DNA from 3 places in the Bacillus sp. FJAT-53060 genome. Region 3 is predicted to be linked to each of the others. Evidence: riboswitches for the same ligand, from Rfam matches in the RefSeq annotation. Region 3 holds a riboswitch; each other region holds the start of a gene.
The links. Region 3 has a riboswitch for S-adenosylmethionine ahead of WAX46_RS04010 (methionine biosynthesis PLP-dependent protein). Riboswitches for the same ligand answer to the same signal wherever they lie in the genome.
Positions count from the first base shown of each region.

Region 1: another riboswitch for S-adenosylmethionine. It lies ahead of mtnW (2,3-diketo-5-methylthiopentyl-1-phosphate enolase); the one in region 3 lies ahead of WAX46_RS04010 (methionine biosynthesis PLP-dependent protein).
Region 2: another riboswitch for S-adenosylmethionine. It lies ahead of WAX46_RS07865 (methionine ABC transporter ATP-binding protein); the one in region 3 lies ahead of WAX46_RS04010 (methionine biosynthesis PLP-dependent protein).

Region 1 is NZ_JBAWSW010000040.1:5,673-14,607, reverse strand. It holds gene WAX46_RS13075 (YkvI family membrane protein) at 1-64, opposite strand, end outside; gene WAX46_RS13070 (ATP-dependent Clp protease ATP-binding subunit) at 310-2,412, shown strand; gene motA (flagellar motor stator protein MotA) at 2,789-3,583, shown strand; gene motB (flagellar motor protein MotB) at 3,576-4,340, shown strand; gene WAX46_RS13055 (MarR family winged helix-turn-helix transcriptional regulator) at 4,373-4,828, opposite strand; gene WAX46_RS13050 (ATP-binding protein) at 5,033-6,538, shown strand; gene WAX46_RS13045 (aspartyl-phosphate phosphatase Spo0E family protein) at 6,586-6,828, opposite strand; partial or broken gene mtnW (2,3-diketo-5-methylthiopentyl-1-phosphate enolase) at 7,413-7,661, opposite strand; SAM riboswitch class I at 7,769-7,870, opposite strand; gene WAX46_RS13035 (pyridoxal phosphate-dependent aminotransferase) at 7,915-8,935, opposite strand, start outside.
Region 2 is NZ_JBAWSW010000015.1:46,714-56,930, reverse strand. It holds gene WAX46_RS07870 (methionine ABC transporter permease) at 1-182, opposite strand, end outside; gene WAX46_RS07865 (methionine ABC transporter ATP-binding protein) at 175-1,200, opposite strand; SAM riboswitch class I at 1,354-1,461, opposite strand; gene WAX46_RS07860 (SCP2 sterol-binding domain-containing protein) at 1,564-1,905, opposite strand; gene WAX46_RS07855 (thioredoxin family protein) at 2,026-2,328, opposite strand; gene WAX46_RS07850 (toprim domain-containing protein) at 2,341-2,685, opposite strand; gene WAX46_RS07845 (YusG family protein) at 2,817-3,053, opposite strand; gene gcvH (glycine cleavage system protein GcvH) at 3,099-3,482, opposite strand; gene WAX46_RS07835 (arsenate reductase family protein) at 3,548-3,904, opposite strand; gene WAX46_RS07830 (acyl-CoA dehydrogenase family protein) at 4,016-5,797, opposite strand; gene WAX46_RS07825 (acetyl-CoA C-acetyltransferase) at 5,812-6,987, opposite strand; gene WAX46_RS07820 (3-hydroxyacyl-CoA dehydrogenase/enoyl-CoA hydratase family protein) at 7,000-9,387, opposite strand; gene WAX46_RS07815 (YuzL family protein) at 9,586-9,723, shown strand; gene WAX46_RS07810 (hypothetical protein) at 9,750-10,001, shown strand; gene WAX46_RS07805 (spore coat protein) at 10,014-10,217, shown strand, end outside.
Region 3 is NZ_JBAWSW010000006.1:22,781-32,997, reverse strand. It holds gene WAX46_RS04010 (methionine biosynthesis PLP-dependent protein) at 1-1,091, opposite strand, end outside; SAM riboswitch class I at 1,170-1,275, opposite strand; gene WAX46_RS04005 (esterase family protein) at 1,492-2,232, shown strand; gene WAX46_RS04000 (YjcG family protein) at 2,285-2,800, shown strand; gene WAX46_RS03995 (GNAT family N-acetyltransferase) at 2,807-3,244, shown strand; gene WAX46_RS03990 (hypothetical protein) at 3,325-3,582, opposite strand; gene WAX46_RS03985 (ATP-dependent helicase) at 3,709-6,018, shown strand; gene WAX46_RS03980 (stage VI sporulation protein F) at 6,035-6,292, opposite strand; gene WAX46_RS03975 (YjcZ family sporulation protein) at 6,431-6,544, opposite strand; gene WAX46_RS03970 (hypothetical protein) at 6,629-6,850, opposite strand; gene WAX46_RS03965 (hypothetical protein) at 6,929-7,054, opposite strand; gene WAX46_RS03960 (DUF1360 domain-containing protein) at 7,126-7,479, opposite strand; gene WAX46_RS03955 (spore coat protein) at 7,648-8,043, shown strand; gene WAX46_RS03950 (spore coat protein) at 8,087-8,413, shown strand; gene WAX46_RS03945 (spore coat protein) at 8,502-8,987, shown strand; gene WAX46_RS03940 (CotY/CotZ family spore coat protein) at 9,135-9,626, shown strand; gene WAX46_RS03935 (CotY/CotZ family spore coat protein) at 9,836-10,217, shown strand, end outside.

The DNA of each region.
Region 1 (8,935 bases), on a different contig from region 3:
CTCCGACCACTGTTCCTACATATACAAAGGCAAGCTGAAAAGCGGATTCATTTGAACGTTTCATGTGACCCCTCCGCACCCATCACTTTCGATTGTCTATTAAATATCCTATGAGACAAGTTCCTTGAAAAGAAGGACAAACCATGATTAAATGCAAAAAAGGATTTTTCATCTAGCTTTGAGCAAAACAGTTGAAAGTCAAAATAGGTCAGAGTATACTATAGTCAAAGATGGTCAAACATTAGACCATTTTATTTAACATTAATTGGTCAAATAAGGTCAAACTTTATTTTAAGGAGGTCATGGCAAATGCGTTGTCAACATTGTCAAGTAAATGAAGCAACTATTCGCCTGAATATGCAAGTGAATTCTTCCCGCAGCCAAATGGCTTTATGTGAAGACTGCTACACCTCTTTGATGGAGCAGTCAAAAATGAAAATGGGACCTAACCTGTTCGGAGGAAGTTCATTCTTCTCTCAACCAACAGGACATGCCTCAAGTCAAGAGCAGCCTAAACAAAAAGGCTTACTCGACGAGCTTGGCCGGAACTTAACTAATGGCGCACATGCTGGTCTGATTGATCCAGTCATTGGCCGTGATAAAGAAGTCGCAAGAGTCATCGAGATTTTAAATAGAAGAAATAAAAATAACCCTGTTCTCATTGGTGAACCAGGTGTAGGTAAAACAGCAATCGCCGAAGGACTTGCACTGAAAATTGCAAATGGCGATGTACCAAATAAATTAAAAAACAAACAAATCTATTTATTAGATGTTTCCTCACTTGTCGCTAACACAGGTGTACGTGGTCAATTTGAGGAACGAATGAAGCAGGTAATCAAAGAATTGCAAAGTCGTAAAAACATCATTTTGTTTGTAGATGAAATTCATCTTCTTGTAGGCGCAGGTTCTGCCGAAGGATCAATGGATGCTGGAAACATTTTAAAACCAGCCCTTGCACGAGGCGAGCTGCAGCTAGTAGGTGCGACCACGTTAAAAGAGTATCGCCAAATTGAAAAAGATGCCGCACTTGAACGACGCTTTCAGCCAGTTATCGTTGACGAGCCAACACAGGTCGAAGCAATCGAGATCTTAAAGGGAATTCAAGATAAATATGTAGCCTATCATGGTGTCACCTATTCTGACGAAGCCATTAAGGCGTGCGTTCAGTTATCTTCACAGTATATTCAAGACCGCCATTTACCGGATAAAGCCATTGATTTAATGGATGAAGCAGGTTCAAAAGCGAACCTCACCCTTGATGTAACAAGTGAAGATGAACTGACAAACCGTCTTGCGCAAATCGCCGCAGAAAAAAAAGCTGCTTTAAAAGAAGAACAATATGAAAAAGCAGCGAAGCTTCGAGATGAAGAAGAAGCGATTGAATCAAGACTTCAAAATAAAACAAATCACAAAGAACATGTCGTCACAACTGAAGACATTCAAGCCATTGTGGAAGAACAAACAGGCATCCCAGTCGGCAAACTGCTAGTAGACGAACAAACAAAATTGAAAGAAATTGACATCCGCCTAAAAGCGCGAGTCATTGGTCAAGAACATGCGGTTGAAAAAGTGGCGAAAGCTGTAAAAAGAAGCAGAGCTGGCTTAAAGGCAAAACATAGACCGACTGGCTCCTTCCTCTTCGTTGGACCAACAGGTGTCGGGAAAACCGAATTATCCAAAACGTTAGCTGAAGAATTATTCGGTTCAAAAGATGCCATCATACGTTTAGATATGAGTGAGTACATGGAGAAACATTCCGTATCCAAAATCATCGGTTCCCCTCCTGGTTATGTTGGGCATGATGAAGCTGGTCAGCTCACTGAAAAGGTCCGCAGAAAACCATATAGCATTATTTTGCTTGATGAAATCGAAAAAGCACATCCTGATGTCCAGCACATGTTCTTGCAAATCATGGAGGATGGCCGATTAACAGATAGCCAAGGTAGAACCGTCAGCTTTAAAGACACGGTCATCATCATGACAAGTAATGCAGGCAGCAATGATAAAACAGTCAAAGTCGGCTTCCAGTCTGATCAGAAAGAATCGATTGAGGAACCATTACTAATTGATTCACTCAGCACCTATTTCAAACCAGAATTTTTGAACCGTTTTGATAGCATCATTCATTTTGTCTCATTAGACAAAAACGATTTAGTTCAAATTGTTGATCTTCTGCTCAATGAGCTATCAGAGCAATTAAAAGAGCAAAATCTAACCGTTCACGTTACAAACGAAGCAAAAGCAAAAATAGCAGAGCTTGGATATCATCCTCAATTTGGTGCCCGTCCATTACGAAGAACCATTCAAGAGCACATCGAGGATCAAATGACTGAGATCTTGCTTGAAGAAGAACATCTTTCTGGTTTTACAGTTGATGTTGAACATGATGAAATTGTTGTGAAAAAAGGATAAGTACATCCTAAGGAGGATGAAAAGCTCCATCATATTGTGATGGCTAAGTTCCACCTGTAAGCTGACGCTCACCTGGCTCTTTTCTTTTACGATAAAAGAAAAGGAGGTGGATCACATGATGAACTGGAGTTATGACCTTATCAAAATCATGTATGAAGAAAAATTAAAAGAACTACTTTTAAATAAAAGCGACTCAAATTAATGAACTGGAAATTCCCTTCTATTAAAGAAGGGGTTTCTTTTTACGGTGTATAGAAAGCGGTTTCGTCAAAATTTCTTCACAGAAACTGTCTTAATTTTATATTCTGACTAAAACCCTTCTAGAACACACCGATATTAACTATAGAAAAAGATAGTTAAAGGATTTGGTGAGATAATGGACAAAACATCGTTAATTGGTATTATTTTAGCATTTATTGCACTGAGTGTCGGTATAGTTTTGAAAGGTGTGAGTCTAACCGCTCTTATCAACCCGGCGGCTATATTGATAATTATTGTCGGGACCATTGCAGCTGTTGTCATTGCATTCCCATCTAGTGAGATTAAGAAAACGCCAAAATTGTTCGGAAAAATTTTCAAAGACAGCCAGCTACCAACGATTCAAGAAATGATCCCTCTTTTTTCAAACTGGGCACAAATTGCTCGTCGTGAAGGTCTTTTAGCATTAGAAGCAAATCTTGAGGAAGTAGATGATGATTTCCTAAATAACGGCTTAAGCATGGCGGTTGATGGCCAAAGTGCAGAATTTATTCGAGACGTATTAACAGAAGAAGTCGATGCGATGTCGGAAAGACATCAGTCAGGTGCATTAATCTTTACACAAGCAGGAACATACGCACCAACTCTTGGTGTACTTGGCGCAGTTGTTGGGTTGATTGCTGCACTTGCAAACATGGGAGATATTGAACAACTAGGACACGCCATCAGTGCTGCCTTCGTTGCCACACTGCTTGGGATTTTTACTGGGTATGTTTTATGGCATCCATTTGCGAACAAGCTTAAACGTAAATCCAAAGAAGAAGTCAAACTTCGTCTTATTATGATTGAAGGCATTCTTTCTGTTCTTGAAGGGCAATCTCCAAAAGTCATTGAACAAAAACTTTCGATGTACTTACCAGCGAATGAACGTGCAAATTTTGTCATTGAAGAAGGAGAAAAACAGAATGGCTAGGAAACGTAAAAAACATGATCACGATGAACATGTAGATGAGTCTTGGCTTATCCCTTATGCCGATCTTCTGACGCTTCTTCTCGCCCTCTTCATTGTGCTCTTTGCATCTAGTTCCATTGATGCTGCAAAATATGAACAGATGGCCAAGTCTTTTAATGTTGTCTTTACTGGTGGTACTGGTGTTATGGATCAATCAAGCATGCAAAGCACTGAGGAAACCGAAAACAGTAATCAAATCAAGAAATCAGCAGAGGAAGATGAAGAAGCCAAAGCGAAAGCCCGAGATCACGCGGTACTCACAAAGGTAAAAAAACAAGTGGATTCATTCATTGCAAATAAAAACCTTGAGTCTAAACTTGAAACAAAGCTCACAGATGAAGGTTTGCTTATTACAATTGAAGACAGTATTTTCTTTGATTCTGGCCGAGCGGTCATTCGTCCACAAGATGTCCCGTTAGCAAAAGAAATTTCAAAGCTGCTCGTCATTAACCCCGCACATGACATTGTCATTAGCGGACATACAGATAATGTACCCATCAGAAATTCAGAATTTAAATCCAACTGGTATTTAAGCGCCATTCGTGCTGTCAACTTCTTAAATATTCTACTAGAGAACAGCAACCTAGACCAAGAGAATTTTAGTACAAAAGGGTACGGTGAATTTAAGCCGATTACCTCAAACAATACAGCGGAAGGCAGAAGTAAAAACAGACGCGTAGAAGTACTCATTTTACCAATTGAGAAAAAAGGGAAATAAAAAAGGAAGCCAGTGGCTTCTTTTTTATATGTTTATTCTTTATGATCATATAAATGTTTTGCACGCAGTCCCACATGTTTGAGCATATCAATACAGGCATCCTGCTCTTCTTCACTTAGCACACTAATCATCTCATGGATTTCTTTCGCATGATCTGGGAAGATGTCATCAAGCAAAGCTCGTCCTTGTTCCGTAATATGTGCAAATGTCACCCTGCGGTCATCCGCACAATCCTTACGACTTAGAAGTTCTTTTTTCTCCAATTTATCGACCACATATGTGATACTTCCGCTTGCTAGTAGAATCTTATCGCCAATATGCTGTAGCGGCTGATCACCTTTATGATATAGCAATTCTAGTACAGCAAATTCAGTCGGATTCAGACCGTGCTTAACTATATGTTTGTTCATGTGATGATTAATTGAACGATAGGCACGTGATAATACAATAAATAATTTCAAAGATTTCTCAACATTAAGATTTTCCATTCTTTATCATCCTTTATAAAATGCACCCCACTAATGTGACATTAATAAAGAATAAGTAAAATGTCAACATCTTGATTCTTTATTAGCATGAAAATGAGACCAGAACGAATCACCTAATTTTTTAAAAATTACACAAGTGATCGTAATATAGATAGTTTCAATGCTATAATAAGTCTATTAGGTAAAACGTTGGAGCGATGAATGATGAGAATACTGAAAGGGTTTTGGAAGAAGGTCAGACTATACCTTATTTTGGTGATGATTCCAACCCTAATCATTAGTTATTTTATCTACGAAAAAGAAACGGAAAAAATTGATTTAAAAAACAAACAAACCGCTACAATTATGTTAAATATTCACAAAAACCAAATGAATTATTTAATTAGTGAAACAGAAGCGAGATTATCATCCCTTTCCATGGGATTTGACCAGCCATTGGAAACGAAAAAAGTAAAGAACATCCTAGATAAAATTTATAAACAAGAACCTCGTTTTTCAGGCTTGTATCTCCTAGACAAAAAAGGAAATGTAACAGCAAGCACCACACCGTTAAAGGAAAAAATCAATCTATCCTTCAGAGATTATTTTAAGCGCATTCAAGTGACAAAGCAGACCGTGATCACGGATAACTATGTGAGTAGAATTACAAAACAGCGGATTCTCTCCATTTGTGTACCAGTTTTGGATGAAAACGAACAAGTCACAAATGTGCTAGTCGCAGCCATTCAAATTGATTATTTAAAAAACATTATGAATGTATTGAATCCAGAGCTTCATTTTAAGATGCTGAACCAGAATGGCCATGTTGTGTTTACAAGTGGACCGCAGCCAGCATCAGAAAAAGGCAGCACCGTGTCTACATATTTAGATGAAAACAGCTGGAAGCTAGAGGTTTATCCTCAGCGTGCTACAACAAGTGAAGTGCTGTCTGTTATGTTGTTTCCCTTATCCAGTGCATTTATTTTATTAAATATTCTATTCACACTTGTCCAATATATCATTTTAAGAAGGCAAACCCAGCAGGAGCGTCATCAAAATGAAGCGCAAAAGCTTGAATTGATTGGAACACTCGCAGCAAGTACGGCGCACGAAATCCGCAACCCATTAACAGGCATCAGCGGATTTATACAGCTACTGCAAAAGAAGTATCATTCAGAAGAAGATCAGCTCTATTTTTCTGTTATAGAGGAAGAAATTAAACGGATTAACCAAATAGTCAGTGAGTTTCTTGTGTTAGGAAAACCAACTGCAGAAAAATGGCAGAATAATTCGGTGAAAGAAATTGTGAGTGAAATTATGCCGATCGTTTTCTCTGAGGCTAACCTTTATAATGTCGAGGTTGATTTGCAAATCAATACAATTCAAGATGTTGGTGTATATTGCACGAAGGATCACATTAAACAAGTCGTATTAAATGTAGCAAAAAATTCTCTAGAAGCTATGCCAAATGGCGGTCATTTGAAGATTGTGATTGAAGCTGAGAAAGAACATGTCATCATTAAAGTGAAAGATACGGGTGAAGGCATTCCAGAAGAGATGCTAAAGCATATCTTCCAGCCATTTATTACGTCGAAGGAAAAAGGAACCGGCCTTGGGCTTGTCGTGTGTAAGCGAATCATTTCGATGTATGGCGGGACAATCGATATTCATAGCGAAGTGAATAAAGGAACAACGGTTATGATCATTCTCCCTTCCGCTCAATCCTTTTAGCTGAAGCATACAGCCGGTTTTGCTTATGCAAGACCGGTTTTTTCATGTCAGTAAGAGGGACGATTCACAGATAAGAGACTCATTTGGGACACAAGATCATGAAAGGAGGTAACAGAATGTTTCTCATGAAAAAGAAGATGCTGGTACTCATTCATCAGATTGTCCAGTTCTTGACTGTATTTGATTGTCGTCTCACCAGTATACCCTTCCACTTGAGCAGCTTCTACCATCTGTTTTCTCTTCTCATCAATTGACATTAGCAACTGTTCTTTCCTTACATACATATTCATTATCTCAGCTCCCGCAATGAATTCATCTGCTACTCTCTAAATTTCCGACACCAAAATTATACCTTATTTGTAAATTAAATAAAATGTGCTTATTTTATTTAATTTTTTACAGCCAAAGAACTTTTACCCAAACATATCTGGGTAAACTTCAAATTTGAACAGGCAGGACTGACATATTGGATTAAACAGAATTTTATCCTATGCAAAAGATCAATATCAACTATTTTCTTTCTCATTTTATACCTAATTTCCTAAAAAAGCAGATTAAGAGATCACGTCTTGCGCTTTGTATATGTCTCGAATTTCCTTTTGCAAAACAGCCAAAATTACTTATTTTTATTGTTATGTTAAATTATACTTTTATGATAACTGATTTAGTAGTTTTTCAATATCCCAATGTTCATAAATAACCCCTTGCTTTTCTAAATAAACTGCCGCCTCTTGTTCGTTCTCAAGTAATGTGTTCTCGCATCAGCTCCAATCGGCCTTCCTTGCTCGACCTTTAAAATCGAAGGTTCTACCAGCTAAATTGACTGCATATAACGTGCGAACCCTTTCTCTTCATATGTTTTTTTTTAAATAGTCAGACTTCTTTTAAATCTGCCGAAAAGTCTATACCGACAAGCTTTATTTTTTCTATCTAGTGAAAGTTTTCCAAAAATCGACGTTAAAACGGCGGGTATGTCAGCTGAAAAGTTGCCTCAGGGCAAGCAATTTTCACCTCTAATTGATAAAGGCCATTTTCACCCGATCGTTAATCCAAACGCGATATGCTCCGCTTTTCGGTCAATTTGTTCATCCGCTCGGTGTGTTTGTACATATGTTGCTGTAATTCACTCACTAGGAATCCCCTTTTCGATTGCTTCCTGCTTATGTCAATAAAAAAACCTCTTTAAGTGCTTGGTCAGCACCTTAAAGAGGTTTCGTCTCATTCATCCGAATCTTATCTCTCAGCGCTTGCTGCAAGAATTAGCACCATGCTTCATGGAAGTCAGTTGCCGGGCTTTATTAGGCTAGTCCCTCTGCCTATGCTTAATAAGAATATTCAATTTTCTTAAATATTGGCTGAATTATCGCACCATTTTTTTACGTTGACAATGACTTTTTTTCAAACAACTGCAATGAAGCGATTCGATCAGCAGCTTCTTTTAACCGCTCCTCACTTGTTAAAAGGCCTACTCTGACGTAGCCTTCACCGTGTGTACCAAAGCCATTCCCCGGCGCAACGACTACATGCGCTTTCTCTAATAATAAGTCAGAAAAAGATTCAGATGTATACCCATCAGGCACTTTTAACCAAGCAAAAAACGACCCCTTCGGTACACATACGTCCCAGCCAATCTCCTTGCATAGAGCGATCCACGTATTACGTCTTTTCTCATATCGATCATTTTGCACCTTTACGCACGTTTGATCACCTAAAAGTGCTTCTGCTGCTGCATCTTGTGTCGCTTTAAAAAGTGACACAAACAGATGCTCCTGATAAAGCTCAATGGCTTCAATCACAGACGGATTACCTGCAGCAAAACCTACTCTCCAGCCTGCCATATTAAATGTTTTAGACAATGTAAAAATTTCGATTCCTGTCTCTTTCGCTCCTTCTACTTGCAAGAAGCTGATAGGCTTTTCACCATCAAATCCAATACCGCCATATGCGAAATCATGAACAACACACATCCTGTAATCTTTCGCAAAAGTAACAGTTTCTTCAAAAAATGCACGACTTGCAGTGGCGCCAGTCGGATTGTTTGGATAATTTAAGTACATCAATTTTGCCTTTTTCTTATCATCCTCTGACAATAGATTGTAATCAGGTAAAAATTGATGTTTTTCAAGCAGAGGCATGGTGACCATGTTGGCTCCAGCAAGCACGGCACCTGACCAATAATCAGGATAACCAGGGTCCGGAACAAGTAGCGTATCATTAGGATTCAGTAAGCATTGTGGCAGCTCAACAAGTCCCGCTTTCCCGCCAAATAAAATCGCAATCTCCGTCATTGGGTCAAGCGTGACGCCATATTCTCTTTCATAAAAGACAGCGGCGGCTTTTTTTAATTTTGCTGTTCCACGGAATGAGGAGTATTGATGATTTTCAGGCTTTGCTACA
Region 2 (10,217 bases), on a different contig from region 3:
ATGACAGCATTTATCGGTTTATTTTCCCAAAGGCCGCCTTTGCTAGTTAGAAATAGCAATAGTCCAAGGATGATACCGATGACAAAAGCAAATGCTAGTGAAATGAGCGTCATATAAACCGTTTCACCCGTTGCATTCCAAATGACATCTAGGTCAACGTTCGGAAACCATCTCTCAAACATGTGTCATCACCTCGATTTCAACCTGTTTGCTCTGGATATAGGCGATGGCTTTTTCAACCTCGTTCTCATCTCCATTCATATGGATAAAGAGAGTTCCAAACGCGCCTTCCTGCGTTTGAGAAATCTTTCCTTGCAAGATGTTCACTTCGACCTTGAAAGATCGAATGATTTCAGTGATCAGTGGCTGTTCCGCAGAATCGCCGATAAAGGACAACCGTACTACCTGACCTTCTTTCACTCGCTCTAAGACGTGCTCGATTGTTTCTTTCGCTTCCTCTGGTTCAGCAAGCTGTTTCACAAATCGCTTCGTCATTTCTTCCTTCGGCTGTCTGAAGACGGGTAATACTTCGCCTTCTTCGACAATGCGTCCATTTTCCATCACTGCCACACGATGACAGATTTTGCGAATGACATGCATTTCGTGTGTGATCAGCACAATTGTTAGCCCTAATCGTTTATTGATATCGGCCAAAAGCTCAAGGATCGAATCTGTTGTTTGCGGATCAAGCGCAGACGTTGCTTCGTCACAAAGAAGAACTTTGGGGTCATTCGCTAATGCTCTCGCAATACCTACACGCTGCTTTTGTCCACCACTTAGCTGAGAAGGATAAGCATTTTCTTTTCCTTCTAAACCGACCAATTTAATCAGTTCATTTGCACGGGCTCTCCGTTTTAACGTCGGTACACCTGCAATCTCAAGGGGGAACATAATATTTTGTCGCACTGTTCTCGACCAGAGTAGGTTAAAGTGCTGGAAGATCATGCTAATTTCCTGTCTTGCTTTACGAAGTTTCGCATTCGATACTTCATTGATCCGATTGCCTGCCACTTCAACAATCCCTTCTGTTGGCAGCTCCAGACCGTTTAGTAGGCGAATAAGGGAGCTTTTCCCTGCCCCGCTATACCCGATAATTCCGAATATTTCACCTTTATCGATATCCAAGTTGACGTCTTTCACGGCATTAACATTTCCGCTTTTTGAATGATACGTTTTAGATACATTCTGTAAATGGATCACAGTCTGTTCACCTGCTTTCTTGCTGAATCTATAGGTTGCCATCACATTGTTCATTTATTCTTCTTACTGTCATGACTCAGCTTGACGTCAGGTCAGTAAAAAAGACCTAACTGCAACGCAAGCAGAAAGGCCTTTTATTTCAAATACGCCTTTCTCTCATCTTTCAAAGCGTTGCGGCTTTGAGTGAATTGGCACCATTTCAGCTATGCTGATGGTTGCCGGGTTTCATAGGGCACGTCCCTCCACCTCTCTTAATAAGAGAAAATATGTTGTTTTATGTGATGTTCATGTTTTTACTAACGTAGAATATCATGCTATCTCAGATATGTCAACGCTGTAAATCACTAATTTCCAAGTAAACGACTACGTTATCATCTTTCTGAAAAAACCGTTCGTCAGCCAAAGCACGGCCTCTAGTCTAAGCAGCGCGCGGAATGATCCTTTCACCTTGACTTGTCCCCGGCTAATCAGCTGCTGTAACGACAGATCACCATCTAATAATTGAAGAATTTCTTTTCTCTCACCATAAAAGATGAGATCCGATAACTCAATTGCAGGCAGTTTCTTCACTTCACCACGTTCATCCACAATCAGTGTACAAGAGTCAGTTTCCGCCTCAAATGTAATCTTCAAGGATGATGATGGGAGCAGCGGCTTTAACAATAATTGCTGCTTTGTGTTTCCATGGGCTTTCACATTTTCCACATGTATAACCTCCCTGTCATTTGGTTGTACATAACATTTCTCTACTAACATCGGCTTGTCCTTTATAAATAGCTCGACAAATTTTCAAATGAATTGCTTGAAATATGACAAAAAACCGCTTTATTTAGCGGTTTCAATCATTTCATGAAGATATGGAACTGAGTGAAAGGCATAGCCTTTTTGTACGATCTCACCCTTTTTAAACAGAAGATAGCAAGGTACACTTTCGATCTCAAATGCTTTCGCAAAACTTGGTGAATAGTTTAAATTGTTCTCGTAAAATGGAACATTCGGCTGCATCGCGTCTACTACTGACAGCATTTTCTTTGCCAGTTGGCATGTTCCGCAAAATGGTGTATATAAGTACAAAAGAAATAAATCGTCCTCTATTTCCTTGAATGCATGCTCTTTAATCTCTTTCATATACGTCCACCCTCATAAATATTTGGAATGAACATCAATGTTTGCAGCTAATAGGATAGATGCAATGTGGGCTGACGGTGAAGCGGCCACTTCGCGGTACGTTCTGTCGACAAAAAGATGAAGTGCTTCAGGGAATTCTTTTCGAAATTGCTTCCGCAGTTTGTCCCCAGCATCGTCACTGTCTGCTAATATGTAAACGTCTTTCCCTAATAAATCGTCCACAAGCTGATCCAGCTTGGATGTACTGATGGTGCCATTGGTGCAAATGATGGTAACAGGTTCACTTATGACTTCTTTTAGCTTTTGTTTGTCCGATTTACCTTCTACTATGATGACCTTTTCTATCTCGACATTCATGACGATCACCCGGCCCTTTTGACGTTGATTCACTTCTTCCTTAGATTACAATCTTTCATTCAGGTTGTAAAGATTGGGCACTTGGTCACTAAAAAGACTGCAGCATGTACTCACTGCAGCCTAACCTGTGATTAGCACCAGCCATTTTCATCGTCACAGTCTACATATTTTTCAGTTCCATGGGTCAATGTATCGGACAGACGATAAAAGCGATTTTGATCATAGGAATAACCCGATTTTAACTCATATTGATTTTCACTAATCATCGTGCCAATCTCTTCATTTAGATAGTAAAGCATCATGCCACCTTCTTTGAATCGCCCAGTGACATGCTCTGTTATATCCACCTGTTCTTTTTGAAAGGACAAATTGGACACCCCCCCATAAAGGTAGAGTGTCCAATTTCACAAAAATTAGTCTTCTTTTGTCATTGCTTCATATTGCTCAGCTGTCATTAAGCTCTCGATTTCAGATGCATCAGCTGGTTCAACAACAATCATCCATGCTTGTTCGTATGGAGAGTCGTTTACGAATTCTGGGCTGTCATCTAGTTGATCGTTTACTTCGACGATTGTGCCGTTGATCGGTGCGTATAGTTCAGAAACAGTTTTCACTGATTCTACACTTCCGAAAGGCTCGTCCGCTGTGATTTTGTCTCCTACTTCAGGAAGCTCAACGAAAACGATATCGCCTAGCTCAGATTGAGCGAAATGAGTAATACCGATACGCACCTTATCTCCTTCTACCTTGACCCATTCATGTTCTTCTGAATAACGTAAATCTTTTGGTGTGCTCATTCAATACCCTCCAGTCTATTGTTTCCGCCTATATTGAAGATACCACAATCTGAATGAAAGTTACATCATTTCCAGACGCTTTTAAATGTATCTTCATTAAATCCAACTGTTACTCGTTTACCTTCTGTTGTAATCGGACGCTTAATCAGCATTCCGTTAGACGCAAGTAATTCTAGCTGCTCGTCCTCTGACATTGCAGGAAGTTTATCTTTCAGCTGTAACTCTCGGTAAGTTTGTCCGCTTGTGTTAAAGAATTTCTTCAACTCTAAACCGCTTTTTTCGTAAAGTACTTTTAGTGTTTCTTTATCAGGCGTCTCTTCGACGATATGTATGCTGTTGATGTCTTTATTGTGTTCTTCAAGCCACTTTTTTGCTTTTCGGCATGTACCACAAGTTGGGTATTCGTAAAAATCTAAAGCCACCATTATCACCTCCTGCAAATTGTGACAACATTTTATCACAAAATATTTTAAAAACCTAAATGTATGCTTACAAAAAGGTGCGGAGTTGTATCCGCACCTTCAAATCGTTTTTTATACGAAATATTTGTCTGCTTCAAAGATACGTTTAGCCACCTCACGCTTTTTGGCGATGACATTGATCGGGGTGAATCTTGTCAGCTTGCGAAGAGCTGACAGGCTCATGCGGAGTGAATCCCCTTCCTCCATGGCGATCAAGGATTCTTTTGCATGTGCTTCAATCTTTAAAAAGGCTTCCTGTGTAAAAATTTGTGTGTAGGCTAGCTTTTGAGCGTTCTTTTCTGAACCTGATGTAGCGATTGCCTTTTCTGTACGTAAGATCGCTGATTCAGCAGCAAACATTTCATTCACGATATCCGCTATATTCACAAGTATTTCTTGCTCCTTTTCTAGCGCTTTCCCGTACTTCATCGTTGCCATACCTGCCACCATCAAGGCAATCTTTTTCGCATGGACGAGCAAATATTTTTCTTGATCGAGCGGCTGATCACCCGGCTCTTCCGGCATCATCATCATGAGCTCTTCCTGCAAGGTTTGAGCTTTTTGAAGAAGAGGAAGCTCCCCTTTCATCGCTTTCTTCAAGAATGTGCCTGGCACAAGCAAACGGTTGATTTCATTTGTTCCTTCAAAAATACGATTAATTCTTGAGTCACGATAGGCTCTTTCGACCTCGTATTCTTGCATGAATCCATATCCGCCGTGTATCTGCACTCCTTCATCCACAATATAATCTAATGTTTCGGAGCCAAGCACTTTACAGAGAGAACATTCAATTGCATATTCAGCAATAGATTGCGCAATTTGTTTCCCATCCTTTTGCTCCTCTTCACTTAATAGACCCATCCGCTGTTCAAACAAGCCCACTGTGCGGTAAACAGCACTTTCCATGGCATACAGCTTTGCTGACATGTTGGCTACTTTTTCACCAATTAAGCTAAATTGAGAAATAGGCGTTTTGAACTGCTTACGCTGGTTGGCATATTCTGCTGATAATTGAATGACTCGTTTTGAAGCACCTATAGTGCCGACCGCCAGCTTGTAACGACCAATATTCAAAATGTTAAAGGCAATGACATGCCCTCTTCCGGCTTCACCAAGTAAATTCTCTTTTGGTACTTGGGCATCTTCCAGAATTAATGTTCTCGTCGATGATCCCTTAATACCCATCTTTTTCTCCTCTGGTCCAGTTTTGACACCTGGAAAATCCTTTTCTACGATAAAAGCAGAGAAGTGTTCTCCGTCAATCTTAGCATAAACGACAAAGACATCTGCAAAAGCGGAGTTCGTGATCCACTGCTTTTCTCCATTAAGGACATAATGTGTTCCAGCTTCATTCAGTACAGCAGTTGTTTTTGCCCCAAGTGCGTCAGACCCTGATCCTGGCTCTGTCAGTGCGTACGCCGCAATGGTTTCTCCAGAGGCGAGCCCAGGCAAGTACGTTTCCTTTTGTTCTTGATTTCCAAACAACACAATTGGCAGAGAACCGATGCCAACATGGGCGCCATAGGAAAGAGAGAAGCTACCTGCCCTTGCGAATTTTTCAGTAATGATGGCTGAGCTAACCTTATCTAACCCAAGTCCTCCGAATTCCTCTGGAACGTCAGCCCCAAGTAGTCCAAGCTCTCCAGCTTTTTTTAAGAGCCGAACAGAATGCTCGAATTCATGATTTTCAATTTGTTCTATGTGCGGGACAACATCTTGTAAAATGTAATCCTCTGTTGTCTTCCCTATCATCTGATGCTCATCAGAGAAATCCTCGGGCGTAAAGATATGCTCATAATTCGTCTCATCAATTAAGAAACTGCCACCCTTTTTTACATCTTCCATTGCTTTCATCCTGAATTCCCCCTTTAGATCAATTCAAAAATGCCTGCGGCTCCCATTCCTCCACCAATACACATCGTTACAATGCCAAATTGCTCGTTTCGTCGTTTCATTTCATGAATGAGTGACAGCGTTAGTTTCGTTCCTGTACAGCCTAACGGGTGTCCTAACGCAATCGCCCCTCCATTGACATTCACCTTCTCTTCATCTATCCCTAAATGGCGAATGACTTGTATGGCCTGAGAGGCAAAGGCTTCGTTTAATTCAAATAGCCCAATGTCCTTCAGCTCAAGTCCAGCAATTTTCAACGCACGCGGAATGGCTTCAACCGGACCAATTCCCATGACCTCAGGTGGTACACCGCCAACAGCAAACGCTCTAAACTTAGCGAGCGGCTGAAGAGAAAGAGAGGACGCTTTTTCACGATCCATCATCATTACACACGCCGCACCATCACTTGTTTGTGAGGAGTTTCCTGCGGTCACTGTGCCTTTTGTTGAGAAAGCGGGACGTAAGGTTGAGAGGATTTCCTCTGTTGTGCCAGCTCTCACGCCTTCATCCTGTGAGAACGTAAATAGATGTTCTTCTAATTGATACTGCTCTCCTACCCGTCTTTCCGTCACATCAACAGGCACAATTTCATCTGAAAAATTCCCTTCCTGTAATGCCTGTGCTGCCTTTTGATGACTTCTCACCGCAAAGGCATCTTGATCTTGCCGGGTAACCTGATACTTTTGTGCCACTTGCTCCGCCGTGTGCCCCATGCTCATGTAGTATTCAGGCGCTTGCTCTGCCAAAAGTGCATTTGGGCGAATGGAATGTCCCATCATCGGCACCTGTGACATAGATTCGACTCCTCCGGCTAAAACGGTTTCTGCTTGCCCCAGCATAATCCGTTCACCAGCGTAAGCGATAGACTGAAGACCGGACGAACAGTAGCGGTTAATGGTGATGGCAGGAACGGTATAAGGCAGCCCTGCTAATGCACCAATATTCCGGGCAACATTTAATCCTTGCTCTGCTTCTGGTGTTGCACACCCGATAATTAGATCATCAATTTCCCCATCATAATCACCGGCACGCTTTAATGTTTCTTTCACACACAATGCGCCCATATCATCAGGTCGAACGGTTTTTAATGATCCTTTTTTGGCCTTTCCTACTGGTGTTCTTGCGCCAGCTACAATGACTGCTTCTCTCATTTTGACTCCCCCCTAGTTACGTAAAGGTTTTCCTTTGACGAGCATGTGCTGCATGCGTGCCTGTGATTTCACTTCTCCTACAAGACTTAAAAAGGCTTCTCTTTCAAGCTCTAATAAATATTGTTCATCCACCTCTGTACCAAATGGCAGTTTTCCGCCAGAAATGACATAGGCCAATTTTTTCGCAATGGTCATGTCATGCTCTGAAATGTATCCAGACAGTCTCATATTTTCAGCAGCTAATATCATCGCTGCATAGCCTGTTTCCCCCATGACTGGCACCTTTTGCTTGAGCGGCGCACGATAGCCCGCTTCATCAAGAGAAAGAACCAGTTGTTTCGCATCATAGATTACATGATCACCGTTCATGCTCATCCGATCACTTGCACGTAGCATCTTCATATCACGAGCTTCTTCTGCTGATGTTGATACTTTGGCCATGGCAATCGTTTCAAAGGTTTGCAGCGTGGCATCTTGTATAGCCGTCGCAGACTGCTTAGTCGCTCCTTGTAGGTGGCGAAGATATAATTCTTTGTTTCCTCCGCCGCCAGGAATCAATCCGACCCCCGCTTCAACAAGTCCCATGTACGTTTCACTGGACGCTTGTATAGCCGCTGCCGGCAGACAAAGCTCCGTCCCGCCTCCTAACGTCATACCAAACGGTGCAACAACGACTGGACGCTCACTATATTTCACCTTCATCATCGCCTGCTGGAATCGGCGAATCACAAAGTCAATTTCAAAGAAATTATCGTCCTGCGCTTCCATTAAAATCATGGCAAGGTTTGCGCCAACACAGAAGTTTTTCCCTTGGTTTCCGATGACAAGCCCTTTATAATTCTTTTCCGTTTCATCTACAGCACGATTGATCATATCAATGACATCTAGTCCAATCGCATTGCTCTTAGAATGGAATTCAAGCAAGGCGACATCATTACCGATATCAATGAAGCTTGCACCTGTATTTTTGAAAATGACACCTTGTTTCTTTTTCAATCTGGCTAGAGAAATATTTTTCTCGTTTCCTTTCTTCTGTTCATAGGCCCCATTCTGATAAAAGGCTCGCTCTCCTTCGGCATTCTCTTGATAGAATGTTTCATGTCCTTCTGACAACATATTTTGCACCCATGCTGGGATGCTGTGTCCTTCTGCTTCTATTCGACTGACGGCTTTTTTGACACCAATCGCATCCCATAACTCAAATGGACCATGCTGCCAACCAAATCCCCATTTCATTGCGTTATCGATGGACTCGATATCATCCGCAATTTCGTCTTTTAGATGAGCCGAATAAAGAAGCACAGGCGCCGTCATGTTCCAGAGCAATTGCCCTGCACGGCTATCTTGATAAATAAGTGCTTTTAATTTTGCTTTTGTCCCCTTTTGCTGCTTGGCAATCTCAATGCCTGGATCCTTCATCTTCGTCCGCTCTCCGTATGTGAGCGTCACCGGGTCCAGCTCTAAAATGGTCTTCCCATTTTTTTGATAAAAACCTTGTCCTGCCTTGCTCCCAATCCACCCTTTTTCGAGCATTCTCTCAATAAACTCAGGCAGCTTGAAAATATCTTTCTCCTTTCCTTCTACTTGTTCATATACGTTGCGGGCAACATGTGAAAACGTGTCGAGTCCTACGACATCAAGTGTACGGAAGGTAGCACTTTTCGGTCTGCCAATCAATGGACCTGTAACAGAATCAACTTCCCCGATTGTATATTTGTTCTCAAGCATTTCACGCACTGTGACAAGAAGTCCATAAGTACCAATACGGTTGGCAATAAAGTTCGGCGTATCTTTCGCTTCAACAACGCCCTTCCCGAGTACTTCCTCACCAAACGTTTTCATAAATGTAAGTACTTCTGGATCTGTTTCTTGAATAGGAATCATTTCTAAGAGCTTTAAATATCGAGCTGGGTTAAAAAAATGAGTGCCTAGAAAGTGGCGCTTAAAATCATCTGATCGACCTTCTGCCATTTTTTCTACAGAAATACCAGATGTATTGCTTGATATGATACTGCCTTCTTTGCGGTACTCGTCGATGAGAGAGAATACGTGTTGTTTAATGCTGAGCTTTTCAGTAACGACTTCAATGATCCAGTCAGCATCCTGTAATAAGGAAAGGTGATCTGTGAGATTTCCGGGTGTGATGTATGATAAGTTTTTTGCTGAAGTAAGAGGTGCTGGCTTTTGCTTTAACAATTTTTTCATCGCTTCTTGACTTAATCTATTTCGAACAATAGGGTAATCAAGCGTTAGATTTTTTGCCGTTTCTTCCTTTGTCAGTTCATTTGGCACAATATCTAGCAATGTTACTGGTATTCCGATATTGGCTAGATGCGCAGCAATGCCTGAGCCCATGACACCTGAACCAATGACAGCCGCCTTTCGAATATGTTTGCCCATAAATATCCCCCTAAACTTTTTGAATGAACAGTCATTCATTTTTTGTCCAAAAAAAAACAATGCCTCTTTCTTTATCTTAAAAGATTTTCCGAAACAGTTCAATAGCAGATTTCAAAAATTTACACATCTCATGGGTCTGACTTTGCAGCGTATGAATTAAAAACGAGAGGGCATTGTAAGAATGGAGGTGATATCCACATGTCTCGTTTGAAGAAAAACCCATCTAAAGCAGGCGTAAGTGCTGCAAGTGTCAAAGGAAACGCAGGTCCATCACAGGAAGCAGACCTAGGAGGGAAAAAGACCAGTCAAAATCAGCAATATAAAAAGAATCAGTAAGGAAACAAAATCGTAAGGAGGAATACATCTTGAACAACCAGCAAATGAATATGCCCCCACAGGTGATTTCAGTGAAGGATTCCTTATACTTAGTGGATATGCTAAACTGGAATTTGATCGCCATGAAAAAGGCGCACTTTATGGCCGAGCATTGCAAGGACGAAACATTGAAGCAAGAATTGAATCAGGTTGGCCAAATGCACCATCAGCATTACACACAAATTCTTCAGCATTTAGGCAGCTCAGGGCAAGGCCAGTCTACTGGCTTTATGCAATAGGAGGAAAAGGACATGGAACAGCAAAACCAACAAAAAATCGGGAATCCACAGACCCCGGTTCCAACGACAACAAACATGAATGATCGTGATTTTATCACAGATCTACTGTCGACTGAAAAATATATGACAAACGGATATAACACAGCGCTTAATGAATTCAGTCACGAATCTCTTTACCAGGATATTCAGCGAATTGCGCTGGAAACACAGAAAACA
Region 3 (10,217 bases):
TTTGATAGTGCCTGTTTAAGGTCGGCTTTCAGGTCATCTACATGCTCAATCCCAACAGAGAAACGGAGCAGTTTGTTACACACACCGTTTGCAATGCGAATCTCCCCTGGAATGTCCATGTGCGTTTGCGTGGCAGGATACGTAATGAAGCTTTCGATTCCACCAAGGCTTTCTGCAAAACAAATCGTTTTTAGCTGCTTTAAAAATGGATTAACCCAGTCTTCTTTTACTACACGGAATGACAGCATCCCCCCCTTGCCTGGGTAAAGGACATCTTGGATTTCTGGCTGCTTCTCTAAAAAGTCGGCTAACTCCTTCGCATTTGCCTCGTGCTGTCTAATTCTAAGAGCCAACGTTTTCATCCCTCTCATTAAAAGCCATGAATCAAATGGAGATAAAACCGCTCCGATGGCGTTTTGATGCTGGAACATGTCCTCAGATAGCTGCTCCCCTTTTGTCACCACAAGCCCGGCAAGGACGTCGTTGTGTCCGCCTAAATATTTGGTTGCGCTATGAATGATAATATCCGCTCCAAGCGTAATCGGCTTTTGCAAGACTGGTGTGTAAAAGGTGTTATCGACAATGACCAAAGCGCCCTGTTCTTTTGCAATCTTCGCAATCTTTTGAATATCCGCTTCCTGCATGAGTGGATTAGTCGGCGTTTCAATAAAGACGGCTTTTGTGTTTGGCGTGATTTTAGAGCGTAAACAGTCTTCATCTGAAAAATCATCATATAAAAAACGAAGGCCATACTTTTTCCATTCGTTCTCGAATAAACGGTATGTACCGCCATATAAATCTGATGAAACAATCAGTTCATCTCCGCTCTCAAATAGAGCCATGATCGTTTGAATAGCAGCCATTCCCGAACTGAAGGCAAAACCGGCCGTCCCTTCTTCGAGTGAAGCAATCGCATTTTCTACGAGCTGTCTTGTTGGGTTTTTCGTCCGAATATAATCAAACCCTGTTGATTCACCAATGCCTCTATGTCTGTATGCTGTTGAAAGATAAACAGGGGGACTGACCGTGCCAGTCGCCTCTTCGCTACGGTTTCCAATTTGGGCTAATTTCGTTTCCACATGTTCTGTCATTTGACACCATCCTAAGTAAATATCTGATTTCAAAACAGAAAACCCCTTCTTCATAAGAAGAAGGGGTTTAATCGCTTCCTCTTATCTTCCAAGCAAAAAAGTTGCTTGCTGGATTTAGCACCTTGGTATATCACCGGTTGCTGAGGTTTCAAAGGGCCAGTCCCTCCACCTCTCACGATAAGAATGTGTTGTCTGTACTAATTCTTAATAATGTAACGCATTAAAACTCATTTTTCAAGTGGAAATGTAGCAATTAATTAAAATTTTCTGTATTTTGTAGCAGATTGGATGTCAGTAGATTTGATTGCATGTTAGTATATAGGAACAACGCTGTTTTTCATGTTACAATGAATGGAAACGTTTCACTTATGATGAATTTGGTTAGCTGGAGGAATGGATTATGGTGAAGAAAACAGGAATCATTCAAGAAGAAACTTTACAATCAAAAGAGCTTGGGACGGACATGACAGTTTTAATCTATTTGCCAGTCAATTACTCTCCCCTTTATACATATCATGTCATCATTGCACAAGATGGTCATGATTATTTCCGCTTAGGTAAAATAGGCAGACAGGCGGAAGAACTTATGCAAAACAAAGAAATCGAACGCTCGATTATTATTGGGATTCCGTATGAAAATGTCACTGAAAGGCGAAATACCTATCATCCAGACGGCAAAAAGTTTGAAGCGTATAAACGTTTTTTGGCAAATGAACTTGTCCATTATATTGATGAACACTATCCAACGTATCAAATTGGATCAGGACGTACGTTTATTGGTGATTCACTAGGTGCTACGATTTCACTCATGACAGCCATTGATTACCCTTCTTTATTTGGCGGGTTGATTTTGCAGTCTCCTTACGTCGATAAGACGGTCTTACAAGCAGTTAAACAATCAACATCTCTTTCTCATTATGCCATTATTCATCAAATTGGGTCAGAAGAAACGGCAGTGAAAACAACCGATGGTCAAGTGCTTGATTTTATCAAACCGAACGAAGACTTAAAGGCCCTTCTTGAACAGTCTGGTGCGGATTATTTATTTGAGACATTCGAAGGTGATCACAAATGGACGTTTTGGCAGCCGCTCATCGCTCCTTCGTTAAAAAGAATTCTCCCATATTCGTTTAACAACTGAATTTTGTTATAATAAAGAATAATAAATACTTTATTAATCAGGAGGGAACATGATGAAATACGGAGTTGTTTTATTTCCATCAAAAAAATTGCAAGATATTGCGAATTCTTATCGAAAACGTTATGATCCGAACTATTCACTCATACCGCCTCATTTAACATTACGAACACCTTTTGAGTTAACGGATTTAGAAGCAGCTGAGGTCGTCTCAACCCTACGAGATTATGCAAAAAATGCCTCTCCTATTACCTTACGTATTAAAAAATTCAGTTCATTCGCTCCTGTAAACAACGTCATATATATGAAAATAGAACCGAACCAGGAATTAACGGCTCTAAATGATAAATTGTACACTGATCCACTTGCTGGTACACCTGAATATGCATTTGTTCCGCATGTAACAGTGGCTCAAAAATTATCAGATGATGAGCATTCAGACGTACTTGGCACATTAAAGCTGAGAAAGATTGATCATGAAGAAACGGTTGATCGCTTCCACCTTTTATATCAATTAGACAATGGATCTTGGACCGTTTATGAAACATTTATTTTAGGAGAAGAGGGTTAAAGACATTTGAAAACAGTCATCGCAAAAGTACAAACACAACGAGAAGATGCATATTACGTTCGAAAAGAAGTTTTCGTGAAAGAACAAGAAGTCCCATTAGAGATCGAAATTGATGAACTAGAAGACGAAGCCATCCATTTTGTCATTTATAATGATGACAAAGAGCCACAGGCTGCTGCTAGACTACGTATCATTGAAGGTCAAAAGGGAAAGCTTGAACGGATTTGTGTGTTAAAAGAGGCGCGCTCTTTCGGCCTTGGCCACAAGCTATTAGAGGCGCTAGAGACCGAAGCTATTGCTAAAGGAGCAAAGGAAGCTGTCTTGCATGCACAAGTCCAAGCTCTTCCTTTCTACGAAAAGAAAGGCTACAAAGCCATTTCTGAACCGTTTGAAGAAGCAGGTATCACACATGTCAAAATGACAAAAACACTATCTGCTAGATAACAAAGTAAAGCCAGGGCATCATGGATGCTCTGGCTTTTCTAGATTCATCATCATTCGGATAGGTAAGAAAGCGCAATCATTTATATATAGACATTGATATAAATGCCCTTTCCTTCTTCCATAAACATATCTCGCACAAAGCGTTCCCGCTTTTTTTGCTGAACTTTCTTTTCTGCTTCTGTCATTAAGTCCTCTTTTTTCTCCAGCTCTCTGTATACCTTGTCATGAAAAGTGCGCGTGACCTTTGTCACTTTCGCATAGTCTTCTTTATCCTGAGGAGCAGGACGGTTGCTATACTGAAAATACAGATCCGGCTGAATCGGGGCTATATATCCCATCAAAAACGCCTCCTTTGCTTCTCTTCTATTCTACTATTCCCTAATTATGACTGTATGAAACTTGCTTCATTTGATATGATTAGATTTGTTTCTTTTTAAGATTGATTGACAATTGGAGGACTAGCTTTGAAATGCGCACGACGACATGATCGAACGATCTCATTACATATGTATTCGAGAGAACATTATCAATTCCTCTATGATGAGGGAAAAAAGGGGCACTTATCTTGCCCATATTGCGGACAACCCGTCTTTTTCAGATTAAATATACATGAAGAACCTACCTTTATTCATAAGCAAACGTCTCAGCAGGAGATGTGCGAAAAGGCTGAAGAACAACAAGACATGAAAACGACAGAACCAGAGGAAAGTGCTTCCTACAAAGAACTTGACGGCTTCCGTTTTCCAACTGGCAAACAGATCATCTCGCAAACGAAGGAATCGTTTGACTGGCAGGAACCAAGGTTGGTTCATTTGAGCGAAGCCATCCATTTAGAAGAGAATAAACATGTACATACCATCGACCTCTTTCCGCAAATCACCTTTAGTACACCGCAGCTTCAAGCTGTGACACATCAAGACGGTCCAATGCTTGTGCTTGCTGGTGCCGGCAGCGGGAAAACAAGGGTGCTGACGGCTAGAGCAGCTTATCTGATTTCGCACCATCAAATGCCCGCTCATCATATATTACTCGTGACCTTCACCACAAAAGCAAGCAGTGAGATGAAAGAAAGGCTGCGCAAGCAATACCAGCTTCATCCCTCACAAGAGAGTCAGGTCGTGACGGGCACCTTCCACAGTCTTTTTTATAAAATGCTGCTTCATGATGATCCGAAGAGATGGAACGGCCAGCACCTAATCAAATTTGACTGGCAAAAGGAACAGTACATTCGCAAAGCGCTCATGAATGAAGGGCTTGATGAGAAAGAGTATCCAACCGATCAGGTGCTACAATCGATTGGTTATTGGAAAAATGCTTTTTTACCAGACGAACTTCCTGAGCTGAAAGATGAAAGGGAAAAGCAAATGTGGACGATCTATCAGTTGTATGAACAGCAAAAAAGAGACAATCAGCAATTTGACTTTGATGACATGGCGATTGCCTGCTTACACATGCTGACTGAACAGCCTGAACTCCTCAAACGATATCAAAAACGATTCAAGTATATTTTGGTGGATGAATTTCAGGATATTAATCCGGTTCAATATCAATTAATTCAACTGTTAGCCGGAGAATCCGAGCAGCTATTTTGTGTCGGTGATGATGATCAAGCCATTTATGCCTTTAGAGGAAGTAATCCCGCTTTCATTCTTGATTTCAAGCAGGACTATCCTTCCGCTCAGATCGTCCATTTACATGCGAATTACCGTTCTCACCATACAATTGTCGCAAGTGCAGATGCCATCATTAAAAAAAATCAGCATCGTTATGAGAAAACGTTAAAAGCCGTTCGTGCTGAGAAAGTCCCTCCGACTCTCTTTTATCCATATGATGAGGAAGAGGAAGCGACCATGATCGCAGCAGATATTCTGGATAAAATGAAAAACGGAGCAAAGCCGAATGATTTCTGTGTGCTGTTTAGGACCAAAACAGGCGGACGCGCCATTTATGAACGGCTTCATCAATCGGCCATTCCATATGAGACGGATGCTGGCGTCAAAGCCTTTTACAGCAGACGAATGGTTCGGATACTGCTCGCCTTTCTTTCTTTAAGTCAAGATGCAGATGATGTCGCTGCAATGAAACAGTTGCTGCCGGTTTTCTTTTTAAAGCAACAGACACTGAATACTCTAAAGGTCCTGACCATTACGGAAGATTGTTCAATGGTAGAAGCGCTTGGAAAACTAACAGACATTCAGCCGTTTCAGCGTAAAAAGCTCCAATCGATCGTTCCTCTTTTCCGAACTTTACGAACGTTAAAGCCGTCTGACGCTGTGGCATTTATTGAACAACAGATGGGACTTGGCGATTACTTAAAAAAACGTGTGAACGATACAAATGTGCTTGAAAAAGGGGCGGATGATGTACGTGATGTGAAAACAGCCGCCAAACGCTTTGAAACGATTGAAGCCTTTCTCTCACATGCTGAACATATGAAATCTGCCGAAAAGGAAAAAACAGACGAACCAGGTGTTCAGCTCATGACGATCCACCGCGCAAAGGGGCTTGAATTCCAAACGGTGTACATCACTTGTGTGATCGACGGTGCACTACCTCATGATTTCGCACTTGATGAACTAAGAAATGGTGATGAAGAAGCCCTTGAAGAAGAGCGGCGTTTATTATACGTTGCCATGACAAGAGCAGAACAATACCTCTATCTATCTGTCCCTTCTTTTAGAAGAGGAAAAACCGCTCATCATTCTCGTTTTTTGTACCCTCTTCTGAAGAAAAACCGTGAATTGTTCACACAAAAACAACAGGCCCCCCTTTGACTGGAGAGCCTGTTGTTTATTTTTTGTTGTTCATCATTTTAGCGATTGTATTGAAATCAAGCTTTTCTTTTCCACTTGTAATCGATTGGACGATTTTGTCTTCCATTTCTTTAGGTACACGTTTGTTCGCAAGCTGCGCTACTTTTTTAATAACACCTCGAACAGTGGCCTCATCTTTAAAGTTGGCATTTTGCAACGATCCTGCAAGCTTAAAGACATCATTCATATTGACACCTGTTTTATTTTCGACACTTTTAAAGAATTTATTATCCATTCATTTGCCTCCTCTTTGTGGAGTAATCACCATACTATATGAAAATAGGGGAGATATGTGCCTATCCTACTGCCTTGTTTGACCAAAGAGAAAGGAAAGCAAAAGGCTTCCCCATTGCTTCCCTCACCTTCTGACTGTTTAGTTAAAGAAAGAAGCACCAACGATGATGAGAAGAATAAACAACACGACGACAAGAACAAAAGTTGAACCATAACCGCCGCCATAGCCGCCACCGTAACCGTAACAACCCATATTTAAGCACCTCCTCTACTCCATTACAAAATATGAAAAAAACAAGAAATGGTTTGGACGATCAGATAAAAAAGTGCGGAAATTTTATTTCTGCTGTTTAAATACATAATCTGCGTCTCCATGACGCATCATGAATGCCTCTGTTTCTTTCGCAAAGGCGTCCATCTTCTCGCCAAATACCTTTAAGTGCTGCTCAAGATCATTCGCTTTATTAGCTAGATCCATTTCAACCTTTTCATACGCTTGTTCTTTCCCATCATGAGGTTTAGTGAACAAAGAGCCGATTAATTGTTCGAATGCGTCCATTCTGGTCACCCCTTCTCTCTTTCATATGCAGAACTCGAAAAAAGGGCAACAAAAAAACCGGATAAATCCGGCTTTCTACTATTCATATTTCTTTTTCTTTCCACAGCCGCAGCTAGTCTTCTTGATTTTTTTTTTATAAACAGATTGGTTTGACTGCGCTGGATAACCTTGAAGCATATGTGAAGGCGTTTCAGTTGGTTTCATCGCAACCCTTCCTTTCCTATTCCATGTTAGTATATGCATTTTTTTAAAGCGTGTCTGATCAGAATGCCTGTTTATTTCACAAGCAGCTTCGACACGACTGCTTCGATAATGCCTGCTGCTGCGGCAATCGCTAATAGTAAATTAAGCCACATGCTGACGAGAGGAAAAAGTATGTATATCACAAGTAAAGCAGCAGTACACCACATGCCCGTACACCAATAACAGCTTAATAATTCTCCTACCCAAGACCGCAGTCCTTTTCCTTTGATGATAATATATGTCTCGACTTCACCTTGTTCGTTTATTTCTTCTTGCTCTTCATGAAATAAACGGCGAAAAGGGGCAGTAATAGTATCAAACACGACCAATCTCGTCAGCCGAAAGGATGCGAGGGCAAACACGACAAAAGACAAAGCACCAATCAGGAAATCTCCACCTCCTTCTTTCTTCTTTTTCCGTCCTTTCTTTATATATGCAAACAGAAGGACCGCCATGATGATTCGAGTGGAAGTAAAATTGGGTTCTACTTTTTCACGCTTTCCGATTCCACCTTGAATCCCTGCTGCATTAAATAATGTATAGATAAGAAAGGAGTGAAAGTATTGTCTATTGAAGAAAGTGCTGATTTATTATACACACAACTGTTAAACGAATTAATGAGCAATTATGATGATTTCTTTGAGATCAAGGATTCCGAAAATGTCACGATTCATAAATCAGATGTAACAGCCGCACTCTCCCTTCAAGCGACCGTAACGACAATCATTACTCTTTTAATTCAAATTCTTGTACCAGACGATGAATTGGCTATAGAGATCACAGAGCAGCTTTTATCCACACAACAAGTGACAGTCCAAAAGAAAACGGTGATTCAAATCATCAATTGCTATAACGTCACGATTACATTATCTGATGAATCCATTTTGAACTCCGTACAAATTCTCACTCAAACACTGAATGTACTCTTAGTTGAAGCCGGCATTCTTTGACCCTTTCTTTTTCTAACATTACGAATGAAAGAGGTGACATGAATTGTCTGAAGAAAACAAAAAAGAAGATTTCGATATTGATACAAACGTAGACCCATTAACTAGTCTACTTGTCAGTGACGTTTTAAATAAGTACAACATTACAGCAGAAAACAGACGACCTTTAAATGACGAGCAAAAAAGAAGCATTTTAAAATTAGTAGAAGACCTTCAAAACAAAGCAAATGCTTTTGTCGAATCGCAAAAAGAAAAAAAACGCCTAGAAGAAGCTCAAAATAATCATCAAGAAGAGGCTCAATCAAAGCGTAGAACGAACACTTTAAGACAGCGTATCCATCAGCGAAGAGATTCTGAACAAAATAACATTTAGTAAAAATGGGTGATCCCAGCAAGATATATGCCCCAAACCAAATGCAGTAACTTCGCATTTAATAAAGTAAACGAGAGGGGGAAAAAACATGAGTTCAAAACCATATTCATGGGTAGCACTTGATCGTAATTGTAGTCACCAAGGAGACTACCATCACTATGACAGAAAACCTGTATGTGATGATGGTTACTATGACCATGATGAAAATATTCTACAAAACGCAGATCAAATTTCGCAAAACAAGCAAATCTCAGAAGAAGTTATCATTATTAGAGATTCTTGCGATATCAATGTTTCTTCTGTTGATGCTCAAGTCGCAGTTTCTATTCAGACAGCTGTACAACTGGCTTTAGTAGCTATTATCAACCTTTCAATTGCGGACAATGACTTAGCTGATCAAGTAGCACAAGATTTGGTACAGTTAACAACCTCGAAACAAGCAAACCGTCAAAAATTGGTTATCGAAAACTCCCGAGATGTAACAGTTTCTACAGTCGACGCAGATGTAGCCGTTGCAGTTCAAACACTTATACAAATTTTAGCTGCTCTAATCATCGCAATCGGTATCCTCTAATGTACAAAAGCAGAGCGAAAAGCTCTGCTTTTCCTTTTATGAAAAATACAACAAATATAAATAGTCATTTACCCACACCAACTAGAGGGCGCATACATATGTTGTTAAGGACTAAAGTCAAATACCTTGTTAAAGGAGCTGAAATCCATGAGCTGCGGAAAACACCATGGCCGACATGATGAAAACTGTGTATGCGATGCGGTTGATAAGATTTTAGCAGAGCAGGAAGCTGTAGAAGATAAATGTCCTACGAGCTGCTACAGTAATTTATTAAGCCCGACAGTTTCTGGAAAAGATACGATTCCGTTTTTACTTTTTGATAAAAAGGGCGGATTGTTCTCTACTTTCGGAAACATTGGAGGATTTGTGGACGATTCTCAATGCTTCGAATCTATCTTCTTCCGGGTTGAAAAATTATACGACTGCTGTGCTACGTTATCTGTATTAAGACCTGTTGATGTACACGGACATACGCTTAGCGTTTGTCACCCTTGTGACCCTGACTTTTTTGGTCTAGAAAAAACGGACTTTTGTATCGAGGTTGATTTGAACTGCTTCTGCGCGATCCAATGTTTAAACCCAGAACTTGTAGACAGAGTACTACCGATGAAAGATAAAAAACATCATCACCACGGCTAAACAAATCATCCGTTGACCTAACTTGTAATGAGTCATAGCATCCCCTTCCTCACGAATGACAACCAATGCGGAGCAGTCAGCAAAAAAGTTGGCCGCTTCCGCATTGATTGAAACGACATGCACCAACCGGTGTAAGCACAAAATAAAGCTTGTAGATGATGACAGTGCTCAAATACTCAAACAAAATTCCTTGTATAGGAGGGTTGAATATGAGCCGCAAACATTCATGGAACTGTGTAGCAGAGGCTGTTGAAAACATTCACGACTTACAAAATGCCGTCGAAGAAGAGTGCCCAACTAGCTGTTACAGCAATCTCCTTTCTCCATCACACTCATTAGGTGACACTATCCCGTTTGTTCTATTTACATCAAAATCAAAACCATTCGTCGCATTCGGAAACGTCGGAGAAGTAGATGCAGGACCTTGCTTCAGCACTGCATTTTTCAGAGTCGAACACATCTCTGATCACTGTGCAACACTCAGCTTGCTTATTGCATTTGACAAAGACCGTTATATTTTAGATTTTACAGATAAAGACTCCGTGTGCGATGTGTTCCGATTAGAAAAATCGAAGTATTGCATAGAAGTAG